One region of the Kitasatospora sp. NPDC051705 genome, then DNA from elsewhere that is predicted to be linked to it. Evidence: riboswitches for the same ligand, from Rfam matches in the RefSeq annotation. Region 1 holds a riboswitch; the other holds the start of a gene.

Region 1 (15,607 bases):
GCCCGATGCCCGTCCGGGCGCTGCCGGGGATCGGGCCGGCCACCGAGCAGGTGCTGCGGCGGGCCGGGCTGAGCACGGTGGCCGACCTGGCCGAGGCCGGCGAGAGCGAGCTCGTCCAGCTGCTCGGGCGCTCGCACGGCGCGGGGGTGTTCCAGATGTCCATAGGGCTGGACGAGCGCCCGGTGGTGGCCGACCAGGACGCCAAGTCCGTCTCCGTGGAGGACACCTTCGAGGTGGACCTCGCCGACCGGGACCGGGTGCTGCGCGAGGTGGAGGTGCTGGCCGCCCGGTGCGTCCGGCGGCTGCGCGCGGCCGGGCGCTCCGGGCGGACGGTGGTGCTGAAGGTCCGGCGGTTCGACTTCTCGACGCTGACCCGGTCGGAGACGCTGCGCGGGCCCACGGACGACGAGGCGGTGATCACCGAGACGGCGCGCCGGCTGGCGGCCCAGGTGGACATCACGGGCGGGATCCGGCTGCTCGGCGTGGGCGTCGCCCAACTGGCCGACTACACCCAGGAGGACCTCTTCGCGCAGGCCCTCCGGGAGGAGGCCGCGGAGCACCCGGAGGCGGCGGAGGGGGAGGCCGAGGAGGAGCCGGCGACGGCCGTCCTGCGGCGCTGGCTGCCCGGGCAGGACGTCCGGCACGCGGAGCTGGGGCCCGGATGGGTGCAGGGCAGCGGCGTCGGGCGGGTCACCGTGCGGTTCGAGACGCCGTGGAGCGGGCCGGGGCGGATCCGGACCTTCGCGGTGGACGATCCGGCGCTGGAGCCGGCCCGGCCGCTGCCGTTGCGCGGGGGCGGCGAGGAGGCGGCGGGGGAGCCGGGCCCGGCCGGGCGGTGAGACGCGAAGCGGCCCCACCCGGTCCAGGGGGAGTACCGGGTGGGGCCGCATTACCGTGCCGGACCCCGGTGCGGTCGTGATGCCCTCACGACCGGCCGGGGGCCGGGCCCCCGCGCCCTGTCCCGGGGCGCGGGGGTCGGACGCCTCGTCAGGCGTCGGTCTTCACCAGCTCGGGGCCGGCGTTCTGGTCGGCCGCGCCGCCCTGGGCGACGGTGGTGGCCGGCTTGACGGTGCGGATCAGGAAGGGGACGGCGCCGGCGACGGCGCAGACCACGGCCGCGGCCCAGAACGCGTGCTTGTAGGCGTCCAGGGTGGGCAGCGTCAGCGGGATCTGCGGGGGCAGCTTCATGGTGTCGCCGGTCAGGATGGCGGCCATCACGGCGGTGCCGATCGCACCGCCGACGGTGCGCAGCACGGCGTTCATGCCGTTGGCGATGCCGCTCTGCTCCACCGGGACGGCGCCGTTGATGTAGGCCGGCATCGCGGAGAAGGCCAGGCCGATGCCCAGACCGAAGATCGCCGAGGCGGTGTAGATGTCACCCTCGCTGCTGTGCCGCAGGGCCAGGTAGGCCATCGCGACACCACCGAGGACGCCACCGAGGACCAGCGGCAGGCGCGGGCCGCGGCGGGCGATCAGCATCGCGCCGAGCGGGGCGGCCACCATCGAGCCGATGGCGGACGGCAGCAGCATCACGCCGGCGTGCAGGACGGTCGCGGTGAAGCCGTAGTGGGTGAGCTTCTCCGGGGTCTGGGCGAAGTTGCTGATCACCATGAACGAGCCGTACATGCCGAAGCCGATCAGCAGGCCGGCCAGGTTGGTGAAGGCGACGGCCGGGCGGGACATCATCCGCATGTCGACCAGCGGGTGGGCGACCTTGGTCTCGATGACGCCCCAGATCAGGGCGACGACGGCGGCCACGGCGAACAGGCCGAGGGTCTTGGTGGAGGTCCAGCCCCAGTGGTTGCCCTGGCTGACCGCGACCAGCAGCGCGGAGAGCCAGCCGGCCAGGGTGAGGGCGCCGAGCGGGTCGGCGCCGCCGTCCTTGTCGGTGACCGGGTCGGACGGGACGCGCAGGGCGACCAGCAGGACGGCGAGCAGGCCGAAGGCCAGACCCATCCAGAAGATCGACTTGTAGCTCCAGTGCTCCAGCAGGAGACCGGTGGCCACCAGGCCGAGGCCGGAGCCGACGCCCATCGAGGCGCTGATGGCGGCGACGCCGCCGGTCACCTTCTGCTTGGGCAGCTCGTCGCGGACGATGCTGATCGCCAGCGGGAGCACGCCACCGCCGGCGCCCTGCAGGACACGGGCGACGACCAGCCAGGTGAACGAGTGGGTGCTGACCGCCAGCGCCGAACCGGCGACCAGACCCGCCAGCGAGATGAGCAGCATCGGCTTGCGGCCCCGGAGGTCGCCGAAGCGGCCCAGCAGGGGAGTCAGCACGGCGGCGGAGAGCAGGTTGGCGGTCATCAGCCAGGTGATGCTGGACGCGGAGACGTTCAGTTCCTTGGCCAGCGAGGGCAGGATCGGGACGACCGCGGTCTGCACCACGCTGAACGACAGCATCGCCAGGATGAGGGCCGGCAGGACCCGGGCGCTGCTCTGCTTCTCGGCCGCGATGGTGGGCTGGGGTGCCTCACTCACGGTTGCTTCCTCCCGTACATAGTGAATGAACTGAAGTAACCATGCCGGGAGATACTTCAGAGTGTCAAATATCGATCGGTGAAGCTTTGGCAAAGTCGAAGGATCCCGGTGCCGGCGGCGGGCCGAGCGGTGCCGTCCGGGCGCAGCGCGAGGCCCCCGGACCGAGGGTCCGGGGGCCTGGTGGAGCGGGTCAGGAGGGCTGGTGGAGCCCGTCGGGGCGGCGTCGGGGCGGCGTCAGGACAGCGGGCGCAGGGCCGCGGGGCGGCCGTTGTCGGCAGCCGGGGCGGAGCCGGGGGTCGGAGCGTGGTCCGGGCTCTGGCCCGGGGTGTGGTCCGGGGTGTGGCCCGGGCTCTGGGAGGAGGACCCGGGGGCGCCGGGAGCCGAGGTCTCGTCGTGGACCTCGACGTGCTCGCGCCGCAGCTCGTCCGTGACCACCTCCTCGGCGGTGTACCGCTCGACCACCAGGCGGACCCGCTCGATCGGGGCGAGGTACTTGCGGACCACCGGGCGCTCCTCGCGCAGGGTGACCTCCTCCACCGCCTCGGCGATGTCCTTCTCGGTCAGCGAGGCGCGCTCGGCCTCGCTCACCGGCATCCGCTCCACCCGGACCCGCTCGCGCACCACCGGGACGCGGCGCTCGACCGGCTCGCTGGTCACGTACTTGCGCAGCTTCGCGGTGCCCAGGACGTGCCACTCGGTGGTGATGTCCAGGCGCTCCTCGCGGCAGGTGATCTCCAGCGGGCCGCTGGGGGAGGAGGACGACGGGGTGTCCGCCCCGGGGGCCGGGGTGGTCGCGGGCGGGACGACCTGCGGCTTCGGCTCGACGACGGGTACCGCCGCCGCGGCGGCGGCGACGGGAGCGAGGGTGCTGAGAGTGCGCACGCTGGCCTCCGGGGCGGTGCTGGTGCTCGTGGCGGTGGTCGGGGAGGGAGTGGGGGCGGGGGAGAGGAGGGCGGCGGCCTTCGCGGGCTCGGCCGCCGGGGTGGAGCCGAAGTCGAGGTCGGGCTGCGCGGGCCGGTCGCCCGACCCGTTGGCCGACCCGCCCTCGACGGGGGTGTCGAGGCCGTAGTAGCGGTAGAGCTGGAGCTCCTGGGCGGGCGAGAGGTGCTGGCCGACGCCGAAGTCCGGCGAGTCCTTGACCAGCGACTTGTCGTACGGGACCCGGAGCTCCTCGCCGGAGAACTCGCTCGTGGTCAGCGGGACGAAGGCGTCCCGGCCGAAGATGCCGGTCCGGACGGCCGCCCACTCCGGCTGGCCGGTCGCGTCATCCAGGTAGACCTCGTCGACCGTGCCGATCTTGTCCCCGTTGCGGTCGACCGCCTTGTGGCCGATGAGGTCCCGGGGGTCGATGTCGGTTTGCACTCTTTCCTCCAGTGCGCTGCACCTGCGGAACTCCCGCAGGACGGCGTCGGAGCACCCGTCCCGTCCGCCACTTCACACCAAAAGCCATGAACCGGGCGGGCGCGACCGGTGCGCCGCCGGACGGGCTGCGCGTTGGGCCGTCCGGGGTACGCGCGTAGACCCCGGGTGACCTGACGCACCCGTGATCGGACGGCCTCCCGCTGGTACCCTGGGCGGCGACCGCCGAGCCCGCTCGGGAGAGTCCCCGCCGGCGGAATCCGCTGGTCGGGGCGCCGAAGGAGCAACTCCTCCCCGGAATCTCTCAGGCATCCGTACCGTGCGGGATAGGTCACTCTGGAAAGCAGGGCAGGAGCGTCGGCACGTGAGCCGGCGACACCACCCTCACCGACGGTGCAAGCCGACGGCGCGCCACCGCGTGTCGTGCGGGCGAAGCTCTCAGGTCCCGATGACAGAGGGGGAGGCCTGTCGGGTTCGTCCGCCCAAGTCGCTCCGCTGCCCGCAGCGGGGTAGGCCCGCCGGCGTGCGTACCCCCGCCGGTCCGTGACCAGGAGGCCTCGACCACATGAACGCCCAGCCGAACGCGGGACGCCCCACCGGCGCCTCGACCCTCACCGAGCTTGAGCTGGCCAGCCCCTTCGAGAACCGCCACATCGGCCCCGACGCCTCCGCGCAGGAGAAGATGCTGGCGTCCATCGGCTACGGCTCGCTCGCCGAGCTCGCCGACACCGCCGTTCCCGAGGCGATCCGCTCCATCACCGCGCTGGACCTGCCCGCGGGCCGCAGCGAGGCGCAGGTCCTCGCCGAGCTGCGCGAGCTGGCCGGCCGCAACCAGGTGCTCCAGCCGATGATCGGCCTGGGCTACTACGGCACCTTCACCCCGCCGGTGATCCTGCGCAACGTCATGGAGAACCCGGCCTGGTACACCGCCTACACGCCGTACCAGCCGGAGATCTCCCAGGGCCGCCTGGAGGCGCTGCTCAACTTCCAGACCCTGGTCTCCGACCTGACCGGCCTGCCGACCTCCGGCTCCTCGCTGCTCGACGAGGGCACCGCGGCCGCCGAGGCGATGGCGCTGGCCCGCCGCGTCACCAAGGTCAAGGGCGGCGTCTTCCTGGTCGACGCCGAGACCCTGCCGCAGACCGTCGCGGTGATCCAGACCCGCGCGGAGCCGACCGGTGTCGAGGTCGTCGTCGCCGACCTGTCCGCCGGCATCCCGGCCGAGATCGTCGAGCGCGGCGTCTTCGGCGTCCTGCTCCAGTACCCGGGCGCCACCGGCGTGGTCCGCGACCTCACCCCGCTCGTCGAGCAGGCGCACGGCCTGGGCGCGATCGTCGCCGTCGCCGCCGACCTGCTGGCGCTCACCCTGCTCAAGTCCCCGGGTTCGCTCGGCGCCGACATCGCCTGCGGCACCTCGCAGCGCTTCGGCGTGCCGATGGGCTTCGGCGGTCCGCACGCCGGCTACCTGTCTGTGCGCGCGGAGTACGCCCGCTCGCTGCCCGGCCGCCTGGTGGGCGTCTCGGTCGACTCCGACGGCAACCGCGCCTACCGCCTGGCGCTGCAGACCCGCGAGCAGCACATCCGCCGTGAGAAGGCCACCAGCAACATCTGCACCGCCCAGGTGCTGCTCGCCGTGATGGCCTCCATGTACGCCGTGTACCACGGTCCGGACGGCCTGGCCGACATCGCCCGCCGCACCCACCGCTACGCCGCCGCCCTCGCCGAGGGCCTGCGCGCCGGCGGCGTCGAGCTGCTGCACGGCGAGTTCTTCGACACCGTCACCGCCGTCGTCCCGGGCCGGGCCGCCGAGATCGCCGCGGCCGCCCGCGCCAACGGCGTCAACGTGTACCAGGACGGTGCGGACCGGATCTCGGTCTCCACCGACGAGACCACCACCCGCGAGCACCTGGCCGGTGTCTGGGCCGCCTTCGGCGTCCCCGCGGTCGAGGTCGCGGAGGCCGCCGACGCGCTGCCGGCCGCGCTGCTGCGCGAGGACGAGTACCTGACCCACCCGGTCTTCCACAGCCACCGCTCGGAGACCGCCATGCTGCGCTACCTGCGCCGCCTGTCGGACCGGGACTACGCGCTGGACCGCGGCATGATCCCGCTGGGCTCCTGCACCATGAAGCTCAACGCGACCACCGAGATGGAGGCGGTGACCTGGCCGGAGTTCGGCCAGCTGCACCCCTTCGCGCCGATCGAGCAGGCCCAGGGCTACCTCACCCTGATCCGCCAGCTGGAGCAGCAGCTGGTCGAGGTGACCGGCTACGACGCCGTCTCGATCCAGCCGAACGCGGGCTCGCAGGGCGAGCTGGCCGGCCTGCTGGCCGTCCGCGCCTACCACCAGGCCAACGGCGACACCCAGCGCGACGTCTGCCTGATCCCCTCCTCCGCGCACGGCACCAACGCGGCCTCGGCCGTGATGGCCGGCATGCGCGTGGTCGTGGTGAAGACCCTGGTCGACGGCGACGTGGACGTCGACGATCTGAAGGCCAAGATCGAGCAGCACCGCGACAGCCTCGCCGTGCTGATGGTCACCTACCCGTCCACCCACGGCGTGTACGAGACCGAGATCACCACCATCTGCGCCCTGGTGCACGAGGCCGGCGGCCAGGTGTACGTGGACGGTGCCAACCTGAACGCGCTGGTCGGCCTCGCCAAGCCGGGCAAGTTCGGCGCGGACGTCTCGCACCTGAACCTGCACAAGACCTTCTGCATCCCGCACGGCGGTGGCGGCCCGGGCGTCGGCCCCGTCGCGGTGCGCGCCCACCTGGCGCCGTACCTGCCGAACCACCCGCTCCAGGAGGAGGCCGGCCCGGCCACCGGCGTCGGCCCGATCTCGGCGGCGCCGTGGGGCTCGGCGGCCATCCTCCCGATCTCCTGGGCGTACGTCCGGCTGATGGGCGGCGAGGGCCTCAAGCGCGCGACCCAGGTCGCGGTGCTGAACGCCAACTACATCGCCAAGCGGCTGGCCCCGCACTTCCCGGTGCTCTACACCGGCCCCGGCGGGCTGGTCGCGCACGAGTGCATCATCGACCTGCGCCCGCTGACCAAGGAGACGGGCGTGACGGTGGACGACATCGCCAAGCGCCTGATCGACTACGGCTTCCACGCGCCGACGATGTCGTTCCCGGTGGCCGGCACGCTGATGATCGAGCCGACCGAGTCCGAGGACCTGCACGAGATCGACCGGTTCTGCGACGCGATGATCGAGATCCGGGCCGAGATCGACAAGGTCGGCTCGGGCGAGTGGGCCGCCGAGGACAACCCGCTGCGCAACGCCCCGCACACCGCCGCCGCCCTGGCCGGTGACTGGGCGCACGGCTACTCGCGGCACGAGGCGGTCTTCCCGGCCGGCGTGAACCCGGCGGACAAGTACTGGCCGCCGGTCAGCCGGATCGACGGCGCGTACGGCGACCGCAACCTGGTCTGCTCCTGCCCGCCGCTGGACGAGTACGGCGTCTGACCGCGTCCGGACCCCGCGCGGTGACGCGCACGGCAGGGCCCCGGCGGAGCGATCCGCCGGGGCCCTGCCCGTCGTCGTCCGCGGCGGCTGCCCCCGCCGGCGCGGTCAGGCCGCGTGGGCGACGGCGCGGCGCGGGGCGATCACCCGGCCGTCGGGCAGCAGCTCTCCGGTGTCCTCGAACATCAGGACGCCGTTGCAGAGCAGGCTCCAGCCCTGCTCCGGGTGGCAGGCCACCGTGACGGCGGCCTCGCGGTCCTCGGACTCCGCCGACGGGCACTCAGGACGGTGCTGGCACATACGCGTACCCTCGCTTCGCTCTGCGATCCTCCCCCGTGATGCGGTCGCCGGCGGTGGAGCCGTCGGGAGCCGCCGCGGTAGCCGGATCCTGTCCGCGCACCGACCAGGTGTGGACCGGCGCTCAAGTGGGTAGGACAGGTGGTCCTTCCACGCTGGTTCCCAGTGTCGGCATCTGCGGACGCGCGCGCAGCGATTTCGTGACATGCGCCACAACTCCCCGGCATAGATCACCCGTTCAGGTGGGTCCGGCGGGAATCCGCGCACCGACGGGTCAGTCCGGGCATGGCCCGAGGCGACCATGCCGGATGACTCGTCCGGGTGGTCCGGGAGGGTGTGGGCGGCGCGCGCGCCGACGGGCCGCCGGATGCGCTGACCCGGTGGCCCGTCGGTGGCGGTGGCGGCGGTCCTTCAGGAGGAGAGCAGCAGCGGCTTGGCGAGCGGCGCCCGGGCGAGCAGTGGCAGCAGCTCGGCCGCCGGGTAGGCGCGGTGCGCGGTGACGCCGAGCGGGGCCGGGGCCAGCGGGATCAGCTGGTCGGCGTCCGGGCCGGCGTCCGGGCAGTGCAGCCACAGCGCCGTCGCGTACTGGCCGGGGAAGGTCAGCAGGCGCGGCTGCTGCCGGGCCCGGGAGCCCTGCGCGATCTGCCAGGCCTGGCGCAGCGCCCGGACCGTCGAGTCGAGGTAGGGGCCGGCGGTGAAGTGGGAGAAGGTGTGGCCCTCGGCGCTCTGGACCACCTCCGCGGCGGCGGCCACCTCGGCGCCGTCCTTGATCAGGAAGCGCCAGCCCGTGCGGCGGGCGGCGGGGAGCTCGGGGCGCGGCCCGTCCAGGACGTGGACGGCGAGTGCGTGCGCGGGCAGCAGCGGGCCGATCGGACGGCGCAGCGCCGCGGCGGCCGGTTGGTGCAGCGCCGTGTCCGAGTCGAGCGCGGCCAGGACGGCGCGCAGCGCGCTCGGCGGGGGTTGTGGGGTCTGCAGAGTCATGGCGGGGTCCGCCTCTCCGTGCGAGATCGGCGTGCGAGTGCGGCATACCGGCGTGGCGCGGCGTGTCATCGGTGACGGGACCCGGCCGTGTCCGGTTGTGCATGATCGCGGTGCCGGCACGGTCGCCGCCGTCGACGAGGGCCTCGGGGCGGGGAGCGGACCGGCCGCAGCGCAGTGCGAATTCTATCGAACAGGTGCGCAGGGTGACCTGTTTATCACAGGCGGTGGCGCCGGGCAAGTCGGCAGATTCGCTGAATACGCGTCAGTTTCCTTGCATTGCAAGCCAGTACAAGCATTCGGGTATCGATCTTCGAGGTGGGCATGATGCTTGCACGGTCGGGTCGGCCGGTGGCTCAGGAGGAGGGGACCGTGGGCGAGAAGGTCGTGGCGACTCGGGCCGATCTGGCGGACCGGCAGCTGTACCGACGCAAGCTCCAGGCCTGTCTTGACGCGCTGGGGCGGATGCTGCGGGAGGACCGCTTCGACCGGCCGCGGGCCGTGATGGGCCTGGAGATCGAGCTCAACCTGGCCGACGAGGAGGGCCTGCCGGCCCTGCGCAACGCCGAGGTGCTGAGCGCGATCGGCTCCAGCGACTTCCAGACCGAGCTCGGGCAGTTCAACGTCGAGGTCAACATCGTCCCGCACCGGCTCTGCGGGCACGTCTTCGAGGAGCTGCGCGAGGAGATCGACACCGGGCTGCGCTACGCCGACCGGCGGGCCGCGGAGGCCGGCGCCCGGATCGTCATGGTGGGCATCCTGCCGACGCTGGAACACGGCCACACCGGGCTGGACGCGATCTCCCACAACCCGCGCTACAGCCTGCTCAGCGACCAGATCCTGGCCGCCCGCGGCGAGGACATCGCCCTGGACATCGAGGGGGTCGAGCACCTCCAGCTGGAGACCATCACCATGGTGGCCGAGGCGGCGGCGACCTCGCTGCAACTGCACCTGCAGGTGACCCCGGAGCGCTTCTCCTCGGTGTGGAACGCGGCCCAGGCGATCTGCGGGCCGCAGCTCGCGCTCGGCGCCAACTCGCCGTTCCTGTTCGGGCGGGAGCTGTGGCGGGAGACCCGTCCGGTGCTCTTCCAGCAGGCCTGTGACACCCGTACGGCGGAGCTCAAGGCCCAGGGCGTGCGCCCGATCACCTGGTTCGGCGAGCGCTGGGTGGACTCCGCGTACGACCTGTTCGAGGAGAACCTGCGGTACTTCCCGGCGCTGCTGCCGATCTGCGACGACGAGGACCCGCTGAAGGTGCTCGCCTCCGGCGGCGCGCCCCGGCTCGCCGAGATGCGGCTGCACAACGGCACGATCTACCGCTGGAACCGGCCGGTGTACGACGTCGCCGGCGGGGTGGCGCACCTGCGGGTGGAGAACCGGGCGCTGCCCGCCGGCCCGACGGTGGCCGACACCCTCGCCAACGCCGCCTTCTACTACGGGCTGGTGCGGGTGCTCGCCGAGCAGTCCCGGCCGGTCTGGACCCGGCTGCCGTTCGAACGGGCGGAGGAGAACTTCCGGCAGGGCGCCCGGTACGGCATCGACGCGGTGTTCCACTGGCCGCGCCCGGGCCGGGCAGGCCGCAGCGGCGGGCTGACCACGGTGTCCGCCGTCGACCTGGTGCTCAACGAGCTGCTCCCGATGGCTCACCAGGGGCTGGACGAGTGGGGCGTGGAACCCGCCGACCGGGACCGCTACCTGGGGATCATCGAGCAGCGCTGCCTGCGCCGCACCAACGGCGCCTCCTGGCAGAGCGCCACCTTCCACCGGCTGCGCGAGCAGTACGGGATGGACCGGTCGGCCGCGCTGGCCGCGATGACCAGGCGCTACGTCGAGCACATGCGGGGCGGCGAGCCGGTGCACACCTGGCCGGTCGGCTGACCGTCCGGCTGTGTCAGGATGATCGCTCCGGCGGTCGGCCGACGGCCGGAGCGCCGCCCGCCCCGCTGGAGCCCCCGTGACCACCGTCCCGACCGCGCCGGAGACCGATCGGCCCACGCGCCGGCTGCTCGGTGCGGAACTGCTGATCGTCCTCGGCCTCTCGCTCGGGGCCAGCGGCGTCAGTGCGCTGATCAGCTTCGCCGGCTCGCTCACCGAACCCCTCACGCTCGGCCAGCAGGTCGCCACGCTCAACGGCTCGCGCGCGCCCGGGCGGCCCTGGCTGGACCTGGTGTGGCAGCTGTACTACATCGGGCGCGGCCTGATGCCGGTGGTGCTGGTCGGCTACCTGCTGGTGCGCGAGGGCGTCTCGCTGCGGATCCTGGGCTTCGACCTCGGGCAGAAGCTGCGCGACCTCGGCCGGGGCGCCGCCGTGGCGGCGGTGATCGGCGGCTCCGGACTGGCGCTGTACCTGGGCGCGCAGGCGGCCGGGTACAACCTGACGGTGGCGCCCTCCGGGCTGCCGGACGTGTGGTGGCGGGTGCCGGTGCTGCTGCTCTCCGCCTGGCAGAACGCCGTCCTCGAGGAGGTCGTCGTCCTCGGCTACCTGCTGCGCCGGCTGGGTCAGCGGGGATGGTCCTGGCCGGCGGCGGTGGCGGCCAGCTCGGTGCTGCGCGGGTCGTACCACCTGTACCAGGGGGTCGGCGGGCTGGTCGGCAACATGGTGATGGGGGCGGTGTTCTGCCTGCTGTACCGGCGGTGGGGGCGGGTGATGCCGCTGGTGGCGGCGCACGCGCTGATCGACACGGTGGCCTTCGTCGGCTACGCGCTGCTGGCCGGGCACGTCAGCTGGCTGCCGACCCCCTGAGCGGGCGGCGGGCCGTCAGCGGGCGCGGCGGGCGGGCGAGCAGCCGGTCGACGTGCCGGCGCTCCAGCCCCTGGCCCGGGTCGATCGGCAGCAGCAGGCGGTCCCGGCGCCAGAGCGCGCGGCGGACCAGCCGCGGCGGGATGACGTCGTCCACCCAGGCGAACGGGCGGCCCGCCGCGTAGCGCAGCAGCGGGGCCCACTTGCGGGCCGAGAGCAGCTCCATCAGCGGGACGCGCGGGGCACCCGGTTGCGGGACGTCGCCGGTGAAGCGGACCAGCGGGAGCTCGGGCAGGCCGATGGCCGGGGCGACGTGGGTGTTGGCGTGCTCCTCCCAGGTCGTCGCCCAGACGAGCTCGTAGCTGCCGGCCAGCTCGCGCAGCCAGGCGCCGTGCCGCTCCGAGAGGAGCACCGAGTATCCGAGCAGGGTGTGGGTGTCGAATTCGGCGTCCGGGTGCGGGCAGACCGGGTTCAGCACCCCGTCGACGTCCAGGAACAGCAGTGGCTTCGGCACCGGTGGCCCCCCAAAGGCGATGGCGTTGCTTGACCGGTCGGACGAGCCGGGGGCACCGCTGGTTGCGTACGGGCGGGCGCACGCGGGGCGCACGGGGCGCTCACGGCGCGAAGGCGGGCTCGCCCGCGGGCTCCGGTGCGTCGGCGGTGCCCCTGCGGGCCGGCCGGACGATCCGGCGTCGTGCGCCCGACGGGATCCACAGGACGCGCCCTAACCCAGGTGGCCCCAGAGGAAGCTGAGGGTGCGGCGCCAGGCCGTCCGGGCCTGCAGGGGGTCGTGGGTGCCGAGCAGGTCCTCGTCGTTCATGAAGGCGTGCCCGGCCGGGTAGAAGTGGAACTCGGGGCGGACGTCGGTGGCCTCGCCGATCCGGATCGCGGCCTCGTCGACGGCGGTCTCCGGGATCGAGCCGTCGAGTTCGCCGAAGTGCCCGAGGACGTGCGCGGTCAGGCCGCGGTAGTCGAAGTCCGGATCGGGCGGCAGGCCGTAGAAGGGCACCACGGCGGCGACCCGGTCGCCGGCCCGGGCGGCCAGCAGCAGGGCGAGGCCGCCGCCCATGCAGAAGCCGACCACGCCGACCGCGTCGCCGACCACGCCGTCCAGGGAGAGCAGGTGGTCGACCGCCCCGGCGAGGTCCTCGACGGCCCGTTCGACCGGGAGGTCGCGCTTGAGCCGGGCCGCCTCGGCGCGGTCGTGGGTGGTCTCGCCGCCGAACAGGTCGGGCGCGAGGACGGTGAAGCCCTCGGCGGCGAAGCGGTCGGCCATCGTCGCGATGTGCGAGGTGAGCCCCCACCACTCCTGCACCACCACCAGACCCGGCCCCACGCCCTGCGGCGGGCGGGCCAGGTACCCGTGCGCGGTGCGGCCGGCGCTCGGGAAGGTGGTGTTCTGCCGGGAGCCGCGCTGGTCGGGCATGGCGTCCTCTCGGTGGGTCGGGCCGGGTGCGGCGGGGACTCGACGGGGGAGCGGCCCGGGTGCGCCTCGGGGTGCGCGCCCGGGGTGGCGGCGGGGCGGGCTCAGCCCATCTCCTCCAGGGCGCGGCCCTTGGTCTCCTTGATGCAGTAGGCCACGAACGGGATGGAGAGCAGCGCGAAGACCGCGTAGATGACGTACGTGGCGGACAGGTTCCAGTCGGCGAGGTCCGGGAAGCTGACGGTGATCGCCCAGTTGGCGATCCACTGGGCCGAGGCGGCGACGGACAGCGCGAGCGCGCGAATCCGGTTGGGGAACATCTCGCCGAGCAGCACCCAGACCACCACGCCCCAGGAGAAGGCGAAGCAGAACACGAAGACGTGCGCCGCGACCAGGGCGACGGTGGCGTGGGTGTCGTCGAGGGTGGCGGTGTCGCCGGTGCCGTGCCGGTAGGAGAACGCCCAGGCGGCGGTGGCCAGCGACAGCGCCATGCCGACCGAGCCGGCCAGGGCGAGCGGCTTGCGGCCGATCCGGTCGACCAGCACCATCGCGACGACCGTGCCGATCACGTTGACGATCGAGGTGGAGAGGCTGATCAGCAGGGAGTTGGACTCGTTGATGCCGACCGACTGCCACAGGAAGGACGAGTAGTAGAAGATCACGTTGATGCCGACGAACTGCTGGAACACCGAGGCGCCGATGCCCACCCAGACGATCGGCAGCAGGCCGAACCGGCCGCCCAGCAGGTCCTTGACCCGGGGCTTGTGCGCGGACTCCAGCACCGCGCGGATCTCCGCGACCCTGGCGTCCAGGTCCACGCCCTCGCCCTCCACCTCGAGCAGGACCTTGCGGGCCTGCTCCTCGCGGTGGTCGGCGATCAGGTAGCGCGGGGACTCCGGGATGGCGAGCGCCATCAGGCCGTACACCAGGGCGGGGATGGTCTCCACGCCGAGCATCCACTGCCAGGCCTGGATGCCGCCCAGGTGGCCGGTGGACTCGCCGCCGGCCGCCTGGTTGAGCGCCCAGTTGGCGAGCTGGGAGACGGTGATCCCGAGCACGATCGCCATCTGCTGGAAGGAGGCGAGCCGGCCGCGGTAGGCGGTCGGCGCGACCTCGGCGATGTACGTCGGCGCGATCACCGAGGCGATGCCGATCGCGACGCCGCCGACCACGCGCCAGGTGGCCAGCACCTGGATGCTCGGCGGGAACATCGAGCCGATCCCGCTGATCGCGAAGAGGGTGGCGGCCAGCAGCATGGTGCGGACCCGGCCGAGGTGGTCGGCGAGGCGGCCGGCGGCCACCGCGCCGGCCGCCGACCCGAGCAGCGCGATGGCGACCACGAAGGCCGTCTCGCCGTTGCCCACCCCGAAGTGCTTCTGGATGCCCGTCACCGCGCCGTTGATCACCGCGCTGTCGTAGCCGAACAGGAAGCCGCCCATCGCCGCGGCCGCCGAGATGAAGACCACGTGGCCGAGGTGCGCCTCGCCGGACCGATGGGTGTTGACTGTGGACAAGTGCGCTCCCCGGGTGGACGGCCCGCTCCGAGGGCCGGGTGGGCAGGACTCGTCTCACATTCGAGCAGCGGCGGCGCCGCGGTGCGCGGATTGGGGGCCGAACGGGTGACGGCGTGTCGCCTGATCGGGTGTCAGGACGTCGGCTTGTCGGCCCGTCGGCCCGTCGGCCCGTCGGCCGGTTCGCGGTTCGCGGTGCGGTGCGGTGCGGTGAGCGTGCCGTGCGGTCCGGCCGGTGCGGGTGTACGGCCCTGCCGGTGCGCCGTGCCGTCAGCGGGTGCGCCGCCGGTGGCGGCGGAGCAGCTGGGTGCGGGCGCCGGCGTCGTGGTCGCGCCGCGGGCCGCCTGAACCCCCGCGTTCGGCGAGCCGGTCGGCGATCTCCTCCTGCGCGACGGGCGGCTTCTTGTCGTCGTACTTGAACTTGGCGCGGACCTCGTCCACCGTCAGGCGGAGGCCGCGCAGGCCGGGCAGCAGTCGGGAGAACTCGCCCTCGCCGGGCACCACCCGGGTGTCCGGGGTCTCCGGCTGGAAGTGCGCCAGCTGGCGGTTGAGGATCTCGGCCTTGCCCGCCGCGGACTCGACCACTTCGGCGGTGCAGTGGAAGTGGACGGAGGCGTAGTAGCTGGTGGGCGTGCCCGGCTCGCCGCGCCAGTGGCCCGGTGCGAAGGCGTAGTCGTCGGTGACGGCGAGGGTCACCTTCGGGTCGGCCCGGACGGCGGCCAGCAGCGGGTTGGGCGCGGCGAGGTGGAGCAGGATCTCGCCGCGGTCGGCGTCCAGCAGGAAGTGCGTCGGGACGAGCACCGGGCCGGCGCCGGGGGCGCCGTTGGCGGCGAGCAGGCCGAAGTCGCGGCCCTCGGCCAGCCAGGCGCGCCACTCCGCCTCGTCGCCGCGGTCCCAGGAGCGGATCAGCATGGGCGGACCTCCGGTCAGCGCGGGTAGGAGCGCAGGTGCGCCGGGAGCGGGACGGTGGTGGAGGCGTCCGGCTCGGGCGTCCCGTGCACGGTGGAGACCGGTATCAGGCCGGCCCAGTAGGGCAGGTCCAGGTCCTCCGGGTCGTCGTCGGCGCCGTCGGCGCGGGTCTTGGCCGAGACCTCGTCGAGCTCCAGCCGGATCACGGCGGTGGCGGCGAGCTCCTTGGCGTTGGCCGGGCGGACCTCGGCGGAGCGGCCCGGGACGGCGTGGTCGACCAGGGCGGCGAGGGCGACGTCCAGCTCCTCGGGGTCGGTGACCTGGTGGGCGGTGCCGTGGGCGACCACCGAGCGGAAGTTGACCGAGTGGTTGAACGCGGACTTGGTCAGCACCAGCGCGTCGACCACCGTCACGGTGACGCAGACCGGCAGGCCCCGGTCGCCGGA
Region 2 (15,607 bases), on a different contig from region 1:
GGAGAAGGCGTGGCCGGGCGGCCCCTGCGTGGCTGTGGCGGCTTGCGCGGCTGTGGTGGCCGGTGCGGTCGCGGTGGCCCGCGCGGCGGCGTGGTACGGCTGGTAGGTCATCCACTCCCCCCGGTGGTGAACCAACTCGCGCAGATTATGGCCCAGTTGTCCGCGGCCGGCCAGCGGTACGGCGGTATTTCCGGCAGCGCACCAGAGGCCCGCGAGAACCGGCGAGACACCCGTGAGGGGCCCACGAGGAGCCCACGAGCGGCCCTGCCGAGGGGGAGGGCGAGAGGGGGAGGGCAAGAGAGAGGGCGAGGGAGCCCCCGGAACGCCCGAGCCCCCGGACGGTTCCCGTCCGGGGGCTCGGCGCTGCGGTGGTAAGCCGCTCAGCACTCGATGACGTTGACGGCGAGGCCGCCGCGCGAGGTCTCCTTGTACTTGATCTTCATGTCGGCGCCGGTCTCCTTCATGGTCTTGATCGCCTTGTCGAGCGAGACGTGGTGGCGGCCGTCGCCGCGCAGCGCCATCCGGGCCGCGGTGACGGCCTTGACCGAGGCCATGCCGTTGCGCTCGATGCAGGGGATCTGGACCAGGCCGCCGACCGGGTCGCAGGTGAGGCCGAGGTTGTGCTCGATGCCGATCTCGGCGGCGTTCTCGACCTGCTCGGGGGTGCCGCCGAGGACCTCGGCGAGGCCGCCGGCGGCCATCGAGCAGGCGGAGCCGACCTCGCCCTGGCAGCCGACCTCGGCACCGGAGATGGAGGCGTTCTCCTTGAACAGCATGCCGATGGCACCGGCCGCGAGGAGGAAGCGGACGATGCCGTCCTCGTCGGCGCCCGGGATGAAGTTCAGGTAGTAGTGCAGGACGGCGGGGATGATCCCGGCCGCGCCGTTGGTCGGCGCGGTGACGACCCGGCGGCCGGAGGCGTTCTCCTCGTTGACCGCCATCGCGTAGAGGGTCACCCACTCCATCGCGTTGGCCGGCCCGATGCCCTCGGCGCGCAGCGCCCGGGCGGCCGCGGCGGCCCGGCGGCGGACCTTGAGGCCGCCGGGCAGGATGCCCTCGCGGGACATGCCGGCCCGCACGCACTCCTGCATGACCTGCCAGATCTCCAGCAGGCCGGTCCGGATCTCCTCCTCGGAGCGCCAGGCCTTCTCGTTCTCCAGCATCAGGCCGGAGATCGACAGCCCGGTCTCCCGGGTGAGCCGCAGCAGCTCCTCGCCGGTGCGGAAGGGGTAGCGCAGCGCGGTGTCGTCGGGCTTGACCCGCTCCGCGCCGATGGCGTCCTCGTCGACGACGAAGCCGCCGCCGACCGAGTAGTAGGTCTTCTCCAGCAGGGTGGTGCCGTCCGCCGCGAAGGCCCAGAGGGTCATGCCGTTGGCGTGGTAGGGCAGCGAGCGGCGGCGGTGCAGCACGAGCTGGGTGTCGGGGTCGAAGTCGATCGGGTGGTCGCCGAGCAGGTTGATCCGCTTCTCGGCGGTGATCCGCTCGACGTCCTTGTCCGCCTGGTCGACGTCGACCGTGCGGGGGGAGTTGTTCTCCAGGCCCAGCAGGACGGCCTTCGGCGTGCCGTGTCCGTGGCCGGTGGCGCCCAGCGAGCCGTACAGCTCGGCACGCACGCTCGTCACCCCGTCCAGCATGCCCTCGGACCGCAGGCGGCGGGCGAACATCCGGGCCGCGCGCATCGGGCCGACGGTGTGGGAACTCGACGGGCCGATGCCGATGGAGAAGAGGTCGAAGACGCTGATGGCCACGGGGGACGTCCTTGTCTGGTCTCGTGGAAGTACGGGCGGGCGGGGGACGACACGGGTCGGGGCACCGCGCGCACCTACCAGTGTGCGCGGTGCCCCGGGGTCCCAGGTGCCGTGGCGGGGTGAGGCCGGTCACCCCGCCCGGGCGATCACCGGAGTGATCAGAGGTTCGGGTACAGCGGGTACTTCTCGGCCAGCGCGGTGACGCGGGCCTTGAGCGCGGCGGCGACGGTCTCGTCGAAGGCGGGCTTGAGCGCCTCGGCGATGATGTCGGCGACCTCGCGGAAGTCCTCGGCCTGGAAGCCGCGGGTGGCGAGGGCCGGGGTGCCGATGCGCAGGCCGGAGGTGACCATCGGCGGGCGCGGGTCGTTCGGGATGGCGTTGCGGTTGACCGTGATGCCGACCTCGTGCAGCCGGTCCTCGGCCTGCTGGCCGTCGAGCTGGCTGTTGCGCAGGTCGACCAGGACGAGGTGGACCTCGGTGCCGCCGGACAGCACCGAGGCGCCGGCCTCGGCGACGTCGGCCTGGAGCAGGCGCTCGGCGAGGATCCGGGCGCCGTCCAGGGTGCGCTGCTGGCGCTCCTTGAACTCCTCGGACGCGGCGACCTTGAAGGCGACGGCCTTGCCGGCGATCACGTGCTCCAGCGGGCCGCCCTGCTGGCCGGGGAAGACCGCGGAGTTGATCTTCTTGGCCCACTCGGCCTTGGACAGGATGACGCCGCCGCGCGGGCCGCCCAGGGTCTTGTGGGTGGTGGTGGTGACCACGTCCGCGTAGGGCACCGGGTTGGGGTGCAGCCCGGCGGCCACCAGGCCGGCGAAGTGCGCCATGTCCACCATGAGCAGGGCGCCGACGGCGTCGGCGATCCGGCGGAACTCGGCGAAGTCGAGCTGGCGCGGGTAGGCGGACCAGCCGGCGATGATCAGCTTCGGCTGGTGCTCCTTGGCGAGGCGCTCGACCTCGGCCATGTCGACCTGGCCGGTCTTCTCGTCCACGTGGTACGCGGCCACGTTGTAGAGCTTGCCGGAGAAGTTGATCTTCATGCCGTGGGTCAGGTGACCGCCGTGGGCCAGGCTCAGGCCCAGGATGGTGTCGCCCGGCTGGATCAGCGCGAACATCGCGGCGGCGTTGGCCTGCGCGCCCGAGTGCGGCTGGACGTTGGCGTGCTCGGCGCCGAACAGGGCCTTGATCCGGTCGATCGCGATCTGCTCGACCACGTCGACGTGCTCGCAACCGCCGTAGTAGCGGCGGCCGGGGTAGCCCTCGGCGTACTTGTTGGTGAGCACCGAGCCCTGGGCCTCCATGACCGCCACCGGGGCGAAGTTCTCGGAGGCGATCATCTCCAGCGTGGTCTGCTGGCGGTGCAGCTCGGCGTCGACCGCGGCGGCGATCTCCGGGTCGAGGGAGTGCAGGGACTGGTTGAGAACCGTCATGGTGTGGTCTTCCCGGTGGAGGAGGATCAGGGGTGCCGTGCGGAGCGCGCCCTCGGAAGGGTGGCGGGCGACGGGTGGTCGGCGCGGGCGGGCCGCCGCGCTGCGGCCCGCCCGGTCACGAGCGGGTCAGGCCTTGATGAAGGCGTTGTACTCGTCCGCGGTGAGCAGCTTGCCGGTGGACGCGACGCGCACCTTGAACAGCCAGCCGCCCTCGAAGGGGGCGCTGTTGACCAGGCCGTTGTCGTCCAGGACGTCCTGGTTGGTCTCGACGACCTCGCCGGTCACCGGGGAGTACAGGTCGCTGACCGACTTGGTGGACTCCAGCTCGCCGCAGGTCTCGCCGGCGGTCACTTCGTCGCCGACCTCGGGCAGCTGCACGTAGACGATGTCACCGAGCGCGTCGGCGGCGTGCTGGGTGATGCCGATCGTGGAGACACCGTCCTCGGCGGCGGTCAGCCACTCGTGCTCCTCGGTGTACTGCAGGTGCTGGGGGTTGCTCATGGCGTCATTCTCCAGGATGGGAAGCGGGTACGACGAAGCGGGCCGCCGCGCGGACGGCTTCGACGTGGGTCTTCGGGGGAGTGGGGGTTCAGCGGGCGCGCTTGTAGAACGGCAGCGCCACGACCTGGACCGGCTCGTGCTTGCCGCGCACGTCCACCGCGACGGTGGTGCCCGGGGCGGCGTGGGCCGCGTCCACGTAGGCGATCGCGATCGGCTGTCCCAGGGTGGGGGACGGCGCGCCCGAGGTGATCCGGCCGATCGGCGCACCGTCGGCGGAGACCACGGTGTACTCGGCGCGCGGCACCCGCTTGCCCTCGGAGACCAGGCCGACCAGCACCCGCGGCGGGTTGGCCTCGGCCTCGGCGGCGGCCTTCTCCAGGGCCTTGCGGCCGACGAAGGCGCCCTCGTTGGTGGTCTTGTCGAAGCGGACGACCCGGCCCAGGCCGGCGTCGAACGGGGTCAGGTCGGTGGAGAGCTCGTGCCCGTACAGCGGCATGCCCGCCTCCAGGCGCAGCGTGTCCCGGCAGGACAGGCCGCAGGGGACCAGGCCGTGGGCCTCGCCGGCGGCGGTCAGCGCCTGCCAGACGGCCTCGGCGTCGCCCGGGTTGCAGAAGATCTCGAAGCCGTCCTCGCCGGTGTAGCCGGTGCGGGCGAGCAGCACGTCGCGGCCGGCGACCTGGGCCGGGAGGATCGCGTAGTACTTCAGGCCGGGCAGGTCGGCCTCGGTGGTCTTCGCCAGGATCGCGGTGGACTCCGGGCCCTGGACGGCGATCAGCGCGTAGGTGTCGCGGTCGTCGGTGACGACGGCGTCGAAGCCCTTGGCGCGGGCGATCAGCTCGTCCAGCACCAGCTGGGCGTTGGAGGCGTTGGCGACGACCAGGAAGGCGTCCTCGCGCAGGCGGTAGACGATCAGGTCGTCCAGGATGCCGCCGTCCTCGGCGCAGATCATGGTGTAGCGGGCGCGCAGCACGCCCAGCGCGGAGACGAAGCCGACCAGCGCGTGGTCCAGCATCTCGCCGGCCTGCGGGCCGGTGACGGTGATCTCGCCCATGTGGGAGAGGTCGAACAGACCGGCGCGGTTGCGGACGGCGAGGTGCTCCTCGCGCTCGCTGCCGTAGCGCAGCGGCATGTCCCAGCCGGCGAAGTCGGTCATGGTCGCGCCGAGGGCGCGGTGCAGCGCGTCGAGCGCGGTCAGGCGGAGGGACGACATGGCCAGGAACTCCTCGGTCGGGGCACTCAGGGGTGCACGCGCCGGAACCGGGCCCGCTCGGGGACCGACCCCTGCGCGCGGGCATGCGGCGGCGTGGGTCTCCCCATCTGTCGTCGAACCTGAGAGCTTCACCGCCCACCTGCCCGCAGCTGTTTCCAGCATCCAGGACAGCATGGCGGCTTGCACCGTGGGTGGGCGCGCGACAGGGCCGTGCGCCGCTTTCCAGATGTGCCTAACCCGTGCGGTAGGGGGGCCTGAGAGATTCCGGGGAGGACTTGCTCCTTCGGCGCCGGCTGTACCACCTGAGGGGGTACTCCGGGCTCTCCCGCGCGGGTTCGAGCGGCCGGTATGGAGTTGTGGGGCCCGGCGGCCCACTGCGCCGTCGAACGCGCACATCATGGCACGTCCGGGCCGCGGGCGGGAGAGGGGCCCCGGTCACGCCGCGTGATACCGAACACGGGCCCTAAACTGCTCCGCGTCGGCGTAGCACAGGGCGGCCGAGCGGCAGAGGGCGGATCAGGCGCGCATGGGGTACCCGGTGGAGCAGCAGCAGGGGTGGGGCGGGCCGGAGTCGGCGCCGCCGGGCGGCGGGTGGCCGGCCAACGAGCTGGAGCAGGTGCTGACCGCCGCGCTGGGCGACCCGGGCGCGACGCCCCGGGTGATCGAGGTGCTGGCCCGCAGCCAGGTGTGGATCCCGCTGCCGGCCGGCGGCGACCCGCAGGGGCAGTCGCTGGACCTGCCGACCGTCGAGCTGGCCGGTGACCCGTACGTCCCGGTCTTCTCCTCGCAGGAGGTCTTCCTGCAGCAGGCGCCGGGGATGGCGTTCGCGGTGGCACCGGCCTGGGAGTTCGCCCGCGGCCTGCCGCTGGGCGTCGGCATCGCCGTCAACCCGGAGGCCGCGGTGGGCATCCCGGTGCCGCCGCAGGGCGTGGCGGAGCTGCGCCGCGGTCCGCGGGAGGACCGCTGGGACGCCGCCGGCGAGGCCCTGGCCCCCACCGGCGGCCGGGTGGCGCTGCGCGAGCCGGTGCCGGGCGAGGACCCGGAGCACTTCCTGGCCGCCTGCCGCGCGGAACTGTCGCTCCTCCCCGGAGTGTTGACCGCCCGCCGGGCGCTGGCCAGCATCGAGGGCGAGCCGACCGTGATGTTCGTGGGCGTCCAGTTGGATCCGGCGGCCCCGGCCGACCCGGCCGCGGTCAACGAGGCGCTCGGCCGGGCCCTGGGAACCGCACCGCTGCCGGGGGGCGTCCACCTCGTACTGCTCGATCTCGCCGACGATCCGGTGGTCGAGTGGCTGCTCGCCCGGGTACTGCCTTTCTACGCGCGGGTGTGAGCGGCGTTCGTTCGTAGGCACGTCGCCGTGGCGGTGGCCGGTGCCGCGCCATAGGGTGCGTGCAGACGGCCGACGGGCCGGCTGGGTTGAGGAAAGAGGCGCGGCGAGGTGGGCGCATGAGTGCGGGAGCGGTAGCGGGCGGTGCACCGGGGCCCTGGGGCCAGGCGTCCGCCGGGCGCCCCGGGGCGGATCCGGGCGCGCTGGAGCGTGCCCTGCGCGAGGTCGTGCCGGAGCGCTACGACGCGTACGAGCAGCTGCTGCACGCGCTGGCCGACGGGCAGGTGTGGATGCTGCTCTGGCACGGTACGCCGGGCAGCCCGGACGCCCAGTACGGGAACATGGAGATCAGCGGCCACGGCTACGCGCCGGCCGTCACCTCGCCCGAGCAGCTGGCGGCCTCCGGCTGGGCCCGGGCCCACGAGGTCATCTCCGGGCGGGAGATCGCGGCCTCGCTGTACCGGACGCGCTGGGGTCTGTGGCTGAACCCGCACGCGCCCGGCGGCGGGGTGGGCGTGCCGTGGGCGGACCTGCGCCGGATCGCGGCGGGCCTGGACCGGCTGCCGGCCGGTCCGCTGAAGCTGAGCGAGCCGCAGGTGAACGCCCAGCCGTTCTTCGCGCTGCTGGAGCGCCAGGCGGGTGAGGTGCGCGCGGTGCGCGCGCTGCGCCGGGCCTGGGTGCAGCCGGCGGTGGGGGAGCCGTACCTGGCGATCGGTCTGGACCTGTACGAGAGTTCGCCGCCGGCGGTGGAGGCGGTGCGCGCGCTGATGCAGCGGGCGATCGCGGTGGCCCCGGAGGGGCTGGCGGTGTCCACCGTGGCGATGGCGGACGAGTACGACCCGGTGGCGCTCTGGATGCGGGCCAACGCCCGCCCGTTCTACGACCGCGAGGGCGGCCGGCCGCCGGCGGCGACCGGGCCGTACCCGCCGGTGCCGCCCCCGGCGTACCACTCGCAGCAGGCGCCGGGCTACGGCTACGGCACCCAGCCGCCCGGGCCGGGCTGGCACGGGCAGCCGCAGCAGCCGTGGCCGGGCTACCCCGGGCGCTGATTGCCGGAGCGACTGCGGTCAGCGACTCCGGTCGAAGTCATTTCCGCGAAGCCGACTTGATTGTCCGTCAAGTCGGCTTCGATGCTTTCCGGACGAATTTCCGATTCGGCCGTCCGGTCATCTTGACATGCCTGCTGCAGTCGTGTGAAGAGCGATATGCCGCAGATCGATGACGTGCATGCCAGCAGATCACAGTTGGGCATCTGTCGGTTGTCAGGTCTGGCGTAAGCCAAGTCGCATGGCAGAGAGTTCTGCGCAACGCACCGCGCATTGGAACCCCACAAAGGTGAGCGCGTACGCCGACCCGCTCGTCCACGCGAAGCCCATCCCGCGTGGTGGCAGTGCCTGTGCACGACGCACTGCCGCGAACACCCGCTCCTGCTAGCACCTTTCGCACGTCCGCAGCCGCACCGCCGAAGCCGGCGACCGGCACCCGTGGGCCGGCCACCGTCGGCGAGGGGACCAACTGACCATGACCGCATCCGTGACCACCGCCGGGAACGAACCGGAGGCAGCAGCCCCCGCCGGCCCGGCCAAGAAGATCGAGGGCCGCTCCCTCGGTCAGATCGCCTGGACCCGCTTCAAGCGGGACAAGGCCGCCGTCGTCGGCGGCGTCGTGGTGATCCTGCTCATCCTCCTCGCCGTACTGGCCAAGCCGATCGAGTCGCTGTTCGGGCTCGACCCGGACGCCCTCCACCAGGACCTCCTGGACGCCGACCTCGGCGGTCTGCCGTTCGGCGACTGGGGCGGCATGAGCTGGGACCACCCGCTCGGCGTCGACCCCCTGCAGGGCCGTGACCTGCTCACCCGCGTCATCGAGGGCTCCTGGGTCTCCCTGCTGGTCGCCTTCGGCGCGACCGTGCTGTCCAACACCATCGGCACCGTGCTCGGCATCATGGCCGGCTACTACGGCGGCTGGGTGGACACGCTGATCAGCCGCGTCATGGACGTCTTCCTCGCCTTCCCGCTGCTGCTGTTCGCCATCGCGATCTCGACCTCGCTCCAGGGCGGCGCGTTCGGCCTGCACGGCCTGCCGCTGCACATCCTGGTGCTGATCTTCGTGATCGGCTTCTTCAACTGGCCCTACATGGGCCGGATCGTGCGCGGACAGACGCTCTCGCTGCGCGAGCGGGAGTTCGTCCACGCGGCCCGCAGCCTCGGCGCCCGCGGCCCGTTCATCCTGTTCAAGGAGCTGCTGCCGAACCTGGTCGGTCCGATCCTGGTCTACTCGACCCTGCTGATCCCGACCAACATCCTCTTCGAGGCGGGGCTGAGCTTCCTCGGTGTCGGCATCCAGCCCCCGCAAGCCTCCTGGGGCGGGATGCTCCAGGACGCGATCCGGTACTACCAGGTGGACCCCCAGTACATGGTGGTCCCCGGTCTGGCGATCTTCATCACCGTGCTCGCCTTCAACCTGCTCGGCGACGGGCTGCGCGACGCCCTCGATCCCAAGAGCAACTGACGTTGCGTCAGGACCCTCCCTCCTCCACATCCTCAAGGGGTTGATCTCACCCATGCGTAGGTCCCGTACCGTCGCCCTGACCGCGGCGGCCGCCGCCGCGGTCCTGGTGGTCACCGGTTGCTCCAGCTCCTCCAAGAGCGGCGACTCCTCCTCCTCGTCCTCCTCCTCCGGTGGCGGCGGAGCCAACGCGGCCACCAAGAACATCGTCAACGCCTCGGACAAGAAGGGCGGGACGGTCACCTTCGAGATGAAGGGCACCCCGGACTCGCTCGACCCGGGCAACACGTACTACGCGTACATCTACAACTTCTCGCGCCTGTACGCCCGTCCGCTCACCACCTTCAACCCGGCCGCCGGCGAGGAGGGCAACAAGCTCGTCCCGGACCTCGCCGAGTCGCTCGGCGCGCCCAGCGCGGACGGCCTGAGCTGGACGTACAAGATCCGCAAGGGTCTGAAGTACGACGACGGCACCCCGATCACCTCGAAGGACGTCAAGTACGCCGTCGAGCGCTCCAACTTCGCGCCGGACGTGAACTCCAACGGCCCGACGTACTTCCACGACCTGCTGGTCGACAACGACACGCCGTACGCCGGCCCGTACAAGGACAAGACCGGCGACCTGAAGTCGATCGAGACGCCGGACGACACCACCATCGTCTTCCACCTGAAGCACCCGTTCGCGGACTTCGACTACCTGGTGAGCGCCCCGCAGACCGCTCCGGTCCCGCAGGCCAAGGACACCGGTGCCGACTACGTCAAGCACATCGTGTCCTCGGGCTCCTTCAAGTTCGAGTCCTACGAGGACGGCAAGCAGGCCGTCCTGGTCCCGAACACCAACTGGGACAAGAGCACGGACCCGATCCGGAAGCAGCTGCCGGACAAGATCCAGCTCAAGATGAACATCGACCAGGCCACCATCGACAAGGACCTGCTGGCCGGCAACGCCCAGGTCGACCTGGTGGGCGGCGGCGTCGACCCGCAGACCCAGGCGCAGATCCTGCAGAACCCGAAGCTGAAGGCCAGCACCGACAACGCCTACGGCGGCCGTCTGGTCTACCTGGCGATCAACTCCAAGGTCGCGCCGTTCGACAACGTCGACTGCCGCAAGGCCGTCCAGTTCGCGATCGACAAGGTCTCGGTCCAGACCGCCGAGGGCGGCCCGATCCGCGGCCAGATCGCCAACACGGTGCTCCCGCCGGACATCCCGGGCCACCAGGACTTCAACCTGTACGAGACCAAGGACAACAAGGGTGACGAGGCCAAGGCCAAGGACGCCCTGAAGGCCTGCGGCAAGGACGGCATCAACACCGTCATCTCGGCCCGCACCGAGCGCGCCACCGAGGTCGCCGCCGCCACCTCGATCCAGGCCGCGCTGAAGAAGGTCGGCATCAACGCCGAGATCCAGCAGTACCCGCAGGGCAAGTACCTCACCGACAGCGCCGGTGCCCCGCAGTTCACCCAGGACCACAACATCGGTCTGATGATGATGCAGTGGGGTGCGGACTGGCCGACCGGCTACGGCTTCCTGCAGCAGGTCGTCGACGGCCGCGCGATCAAGCCGTCCGGCAACAGCAACCTGTCCCAGCTGGACGACCCGGCCGTCAACAAGATGATCGACGACGCCGCGATCAACCCGGACAAGAACGCCCGCGAGAAGATCTACGGCGACATCGACAAGAAGGTCATGGAGCAGGCGGTCATCGTCCCGCTGACCTACTTCAAGGTCTTCCTGTACCGCCCGGACAACGCCACCAACATCGCCTCCACCCCGGCGTTCTCGGGTGAGTACGACTACCTGAACATCGGCACCACCAAGTAAGAGCCTGGCTCCGCATCCCTGAAGGCAGGTGAAGGCAGCGGCGCCCGCCGCCGTCCGGAGGATCCCGGACGGCGGCGGGCCGCCGGAGCCGCCCAACTGTGTTTGCCTACATCATCCGCAGGATCCTCGCGGCGGTGATTCTGCTGCTGGTCGTCAGCGCCGTCACCTTCGCGATCTTCTTCCTGCTCCCGCGCATCGCCGGCGAGACGGCCGACCAACTGGCCGCCCAGTACATCGGGAAGAACCCCTCCCCGGAGGCGATCGCGGCGGTCAAGCAGAACCTCGGCCTCGACCAGCCGCTGTACACCCAGTACTGGAACTTCCTCAAGGGCCTCGTCAGCGGCGCCGAGTACAAGTTCGGGCCGGAACCGGCCACCTGCCACGTCCCCTGCTTCGGCTACTCCTTCAAGAACCACCTGGAGGTCTGGCCCGAGCTGTCCAAGCGGATCCCGGTCACCATCTCGCTCGCCACCGGCGCGGCCGTGCTGTGGCTGGTCTCCGGCGTCGCCACCGGCGTCGTCTCCGCCCTCAAGCCGCGGTCGATCTTCGACCGGCTCTCCATGGGCGTCGCCCTCGCGGGCGTCTCGCTGCCGGTCTTCTTCACCGGCGCGCTGCTGCTCACGCTGTTCAGCTACGAGTGGCCGATCCTGGACAACCTGCAGTACGTCGACTTCACCGACAACCCGCTGATGTGGGCCCGCAATCTGATCCTCCCCTGGATCTCGCTGGCCTTCCTCTACTCCGCGCTCTACGCCCGGCTCACCCGCGCCGGAATGCTGGAGACCATGAGCGAGGACTACATCCGCACCGCCCGGGCCAAGGGTCTGGCCGAGCGCAAGGTCGTCACCCGGCACGGGCTGCGCGCCGCGCTCACCCCGATCGTCACCATCTTCGGCATGGACCTCGGGCTGCTGCTCGGCGGCGCGCTGATCACCGAGCAGGTCTTCTCGCTCCAGGGCGTCGGCCAGTTCGCCGTCCAGGCGATCTCCGACAACGACCTGCCCAAGATCCTCGGCGTCACCCTGCTGGCCGCCTTCTTCATCGTCGCCTGCAACCTCGTGGTCGACCTCCTGTACGCCCTCGTCGACCCCCGGGTGAGGCTCTCGTGACCGAGCTCCAGAAGACCACGGCAGCCGCCGCCCCGCAGTCGGCACCGACCGGCGACCCGTTCCTGTCCGTGCGCGACCTGCGGATCCACTTCGACACCGACGACGGCCTGGTCCGCTCGGTCGACGGGGTCAGCTTCGACCTGCACAAGGGGCGCACCCTCGGCATCGTCGGCGAGTCCGGCTCCGGCAAGTCCGTCACCTCGCTCGGCATCATGGGCCTGCACCGCTCCAAGCGGGCCCGGATCAGCGGCGAGATCCTGCTCAACGGCGAGGACCTGATCGCCGCCGGCCCGGACCGGGTGCGCCAACTGCGCGGCCGCGAACTGGCGATGATCTTCCAGGACCCGCTGACCGCGATGCACCCCTACTACACGGTGGGGCAGCAGATCGTCGAGGCCTACCGGGTGCACCACCCCGAGGCCAGCAAGAGGCAGGCCCGGGCCCGCGCGATCGAGATGCTCGACCGGGTCGGCATCCCGCAGCCCGACCGCCGGGTCGACGACTACCCGCACCAGTTCTCCGGCGGCATGCGCCAGCGCGCGATGATCGCCATGGCCCTGGTCAACGACCCCTCGCTGCTGATCGCCGACGAGCCCACCACCGCCCTGGACGTCACCGTCCAGGCGCAGATCCTGGACCTCATCCGCGACCTCCAGGAGGAGTTCGGCTCCGCCGTCATCATCATCACCCACGACCTCGGGGTCGTCGCCGAACTGGCCGACGACATCCTGGTCATGTACGGCGGCAAGTGCGTCGAGCGCGGACCGGCGGAAACCCTCTTCGACGCGCCCGAACACCCCTACACCTGGGGCCTGCTGGGCTCGATGCCGCGCCTGGACCGGGAGCTGCAGGACCGGCTCGTCCCGGTCAAGGGCACCCCGCCCAGCCTGATCAACGTGCCGACGGGCTGCGCCTTCCACCCGCGCTGCCCGTACGCCGCCCTGACCGACGGGCGCTCCGGCAGCGAGCTCCCGGTGCTGGCCGAGGCCGCGCCCGGGCACTACGCGGCCTGCCACCTGCCGGCCGCCGAGCGGCACCGCATCTTCGCCGAAGAGATCGCGCCCCGGCTGTGAGCCCGGCCTCGTACCACCTTTCTGGAGAGAACCGATGACGGACACCCAGACGGCGCCGATCCCGTCGCCGGCCCCCGCCCCCGACCGCGAGCCGCTGCTCCGGGTGACCGGCCTGACCCGGCACTTCCCGATCCGCAGCGGGCTGATGCGGCGCCAGACCGGTGCGGTCCGGGCCGTCGACGGCATCGACTTCACCGTCAACGCCGGCGAGACGCTCGGCGTCGTCGGCGAGTCCGGCTGCGGCAAGTCGACCATGGGCCGACTGGTCACCCGGCTCGACGAACCGACCGGTGGGAAGATCGAGTTCGAGGGCACCGACATCACCCACCTGAGCGTCGGGGCGATGCGGCCGCTGCGCCGCGACATCCAGATGATCTTCCAGGACCCGTACTCCTCGCTGAACCCGCGGCACACGGTCGGCACCATCGTCGGCGCCCCGTTCAAGCTGCAGAACGCGGTGCCCGCGGGCGGGCTCAAGAAGGCCGTCCAGGAGCTGCTGGAGCTGTGCGGCCTCAGCCCCGAGCACTACAACCGCTACCCGCACGAGTTCTCCGGCGGCCAGCGCCAGCGCATCGGCATCGCCCGGGCGCTCGCCCTCAAGCCGAAGATGATCGTCGCGGACGAGCCGGTCTCCGCCCTCGACGTCTCCATCCAGGCCCAGGTGGTCAACCTGCTGGACGACCTCCAGCAGGAGCTCGGCCTGACCTACCTGATCATCGCGCACGACCTCTCGGTGGTCCGGCACGTCTCCGACCGGGTCGCCGTGATGTACCTCGGCAAGGTCGTGGAGATCGCCGACCGGGACTCGCTCTACCGCAGCCCGATGCACCCGTACACCAACGCGCTGATGTCCGCGGTGCCGGTCCCCGACCCGCGCCGCCGCCAGCGCGCCGGCCGCGAGCGGATCCTGCTCACGGGCGACGTCCCCTCCCCGATCAACCCGCCCAGCGGCTGCCGCTTCCGCACCCGCTGCTGGAAGGCGCAGGACGTCTGCGCCAGCCAGGAACCGCCGCTGACCGCGCTGAAGACCGGGCACCAGGTGGCGTGTCACTTCCCCGAGCAGGGCGAGGGGAACGACTAGCGGGGTCCCGAGCAGGGCGAGGGGAACGACTAGCGGGGGTCCCGAGCAGGGCGAGGGGAACGAGTAGCGGGGTCCCGAGCAGGGCGAGGGGAACGAGTAGCGGGGTCCCGAGCAGGGCGAGGGGAACGGCCGGCCGGGGCCCGCCCCCCCTGCCGGCCGTTCCCGCACCCGCCCGCGGAGGGGAGGGTTCCGCACAGGTCATAGTTGTTCCCGTGACCTCGCAGATCTTCCCCTCCGACGTGCAGCAGTCGCTCGACCTCGCCGGCATCTTCGTCTTCGCCCTCTCCGGAGGGCTGCTCGCCGTCCGCAAGAACATGGACATCTTCGGCATCTGTGTCCTGGCCGAGGTCACGGCCCTCGGCGGCGGCGTGATGCGCGACCTGGTGATCGGCGCGACGCCGGTCGCCGCCTTCAGCAACTTCGGCTACTTCGTCACGCCGCTGGTGGCCGCGTCCGTGGTGTTCTTCCTGCACCCCGAGGTCGAGCGGATCAACCGGGCCGTCCAGACCCTCGACGCCCTCGGCCTCGGCCTGTTCTGCGTCACCGGCACCGCCAAGGCCCACGACTACGGCCTCGGCGCCGTCGCGGCCGTCGCCCTCGGCATGGTCACCGCGGCCGGCGGCGGCGTCATCCGCGACGTGCTGGCCGGCGAGATCCCCTCGCTGCTGCGCTGGGACCGCGAGATCTACGCCGTCCCCGCCCTCGTCGGCGCCGCCCTCGTCGCGGTGCTGATCGGCGCCGACCGGCTCACCGGCCTCACCGGCACGGCCGCCGCGCTCACCGCCTTCGTGCTGCGGATGCTCGCCCTGAAGTACGGCTGGCGCGCCCCGCGGGCGTGGCACCGCAACGGTTCTCGCACCAGCGAGGAGTAGGCGAGCCGCCGTACGCGAGCGAGATCGCCTCCGCCGTGCAGAGCAGCTCCGGCACCATCCGGGCCAGCTCGGCCGGCGGCACCCGGCTGGCTGGGGCGCTCAGCGCGCAGGCCGCGACCGTCCGGCCGCCGCTGCCCGCCACCGGCGCGGCCACGCACGTCACCGGCTCCCGGTGCTCGGCCGACTCGGCCGCCCAGCCCCGCCGGCGGACCGCCGCCAGCTCGGCCGGCAGCTCCTCCTCGGGGGTGCCGTCCTCCGGCAGCCCGGCCAGCAGCACCCGGCCGATCGCCGTCCCGCCGGCCGGCGCCCGGCGCCCGATCCGGGACGTCCAGCCGGCGCCGGGGGCCGCCCAGTCACCGGCCACCTCGTCCAGGTACAGCACCTCGCCGTCCTGCAGCACGGCCAGCTGGACGGTGACCCCGCAGCGCGCGTTGAGCGCAGCCAGGTACGGCGCGGCGACCTGCCGGACGTCGATCTCCTCCAGCGCCCGGTGCGCCAGCGAGAGCACCCGGCCGCCGACCCGGTAGCGCAGGTCCGGCAGGCGCTGGGCGAAGCCGTGCTCCTCCAGGGTGCGCAGCAGCCGCAGCGCCGTGGACTTGTGCACCCCGATGCTGGTCGCCGCCTGCTCCAGGGTGACCGGGCCGTCGCCGAGCGACCCGAGCAGCGTCAGGGCGCGATCGACCGACTGCGACATGGCGCCCCCGCTCCTGTCCGCGCCGATGGTTCCGCGCCGATGGTGAAGTGCCCCGCGACGCGTCCGTCGGACCGTCCGCGGGAGGTGTCCGTCAGGCTAACCGCTCGGGCACACAACGGGTCAAACGGGGACCGGACGCCACCGTCCGCTGGCCGCGGCCGCCCGGGCCGGCGCGGAGGTGGCCGGATCGGTGCGCACGCGGGTGGCCGATAGGTGCGCACACCGGGACGGGCCC

The links. Region 1 has a riboswitch for glycine ahead of gcvP (aminomethyl-transferring glycine dehydrogenase). Riboswitches for the same ligand answer to the same signal wherever they lie in the genome.
Region 2: linked by a shared signal. The riboswitch ahead of gcvT (glycine cleavage system aminomethyltransferase GcvT) and the one ahead of gcvP (aminomethyl-transferring glycine dehydrogenase) in region 1 are both predicted to bind glycine.

The regions. Positions count from the first base shown of each region.
Region 1 is NZ_JBITCO010000018.1:11,204-26,810, forward strand. It holds gene ACIA8Q_RS22230 (DNA polymerase IV) at 1-839, shown strand, start outside; gene ACIA8Q_RS22235 (MFS transporter) at 988-2,481, opposite strand; gene ACIA8Q_RS22240 (PRC and DUF2382 domain-containing protein) at 2,716-3,843, opposite strand; glycine riboswitch at 4,067-4,170, shown strand; gene gcvP (aminomethyl-transferring glycine dehydrogenase) at 4,406-7,306, shown strand; gene ACIA8Q_RS22250 (DUF5999 family protein) at 7,412-7,603, opposite strand; gene ACIA8Q_RS22255 (hypothetical protein) at 8,012-8,581, opposite strand; gene ACIA8Q_RS22260 (glutamate--cysteine ligase) at 8,951-10,456, shown strand; gene ACIA8Q_RS22265 (CPBP family intramembrane glutamic endopeptidase) at 10,533-11,321, shown strand; gene ACIA8Q_RS22270 (HAD domain-containing protein) at 11,299-11,832, opposite strand; gene ACIA8Q_RS22275 (alpha/beta fold hydrolase) at 12,043-12,744, opposite strand; gene ACIA8Q_RS22280 (sugar porter family MFS transporter) at 12,846-14,255, opposite strand; gene ACIA8Q_RS22285 (FMN-binding negative transcriptional regulator) at 14,523-15,164, opposite strand; gene ACIA8Q_RS22290 (pyridoxamine 5'-phosphate oxidase family protein) at 15,179-15,607, opposite strand, start outside.
Region 2 is NZ_JBITCO010000015.1:130,507-146,113, forward strand. It holds gene ACIA8Q_RS20590 (hypothetical protein) at 1-111, opposite strand, end outside; gene ACIA8Q_RS20595 (L-serine ammonia-lyase) at 381-1,748, opposite strand; gene glyA (serine hydroxymethyltransferase) at 1,907-3,175, opposite strand; gene gcvH (glycine cleavage system protein GcvH) at 3,302-3,676, opposite strand; gene gcvT (glycine cleavage system aminomethyltransferase GcvT) at 3,765-4,886, opposite strand; glycine riboswitch at 5,119-5,224, opposite strand; gene ACIA8Q_RS20615 (enhanced serine sensitivity protein SseB C-terminal domain-containing protein) at 5,413-6,216, shown strand; gene ACIA8Q_RS20620 (enhanced serine sensitivity protein SseB C-terminal domain-containing protein) at 6,333-7,262, shown strand; gene ACIA8Q_RS20625 (ABC transporter permease) at 7,735-8,724, shown strand; gene ACIA8Q_RS20630 (ABC transporter substrate-binding protein) at 8,777-10,543, shown strand; gene ACIA8Q_RS20635 (ABC transporter permease) at 10,642-11,652, shown strand; gene ACIA8Q_RS20640 (ABC transporter ATP-binding protein) at 11,649-12,725, shown strand; gene ACIA8Q_RS20645 (dipeptide ABC transporter ATP-binding protein) at 12,760-13,806, shown strand; gene ACIA8Q_RS20650 (trimeric intracellular cation channel family protein) at 14,019-14,678, shown strand; gene ACIA8Q_RS20655 (IclR family transcriptional regulator) at 14,584-15,372, opposite strand.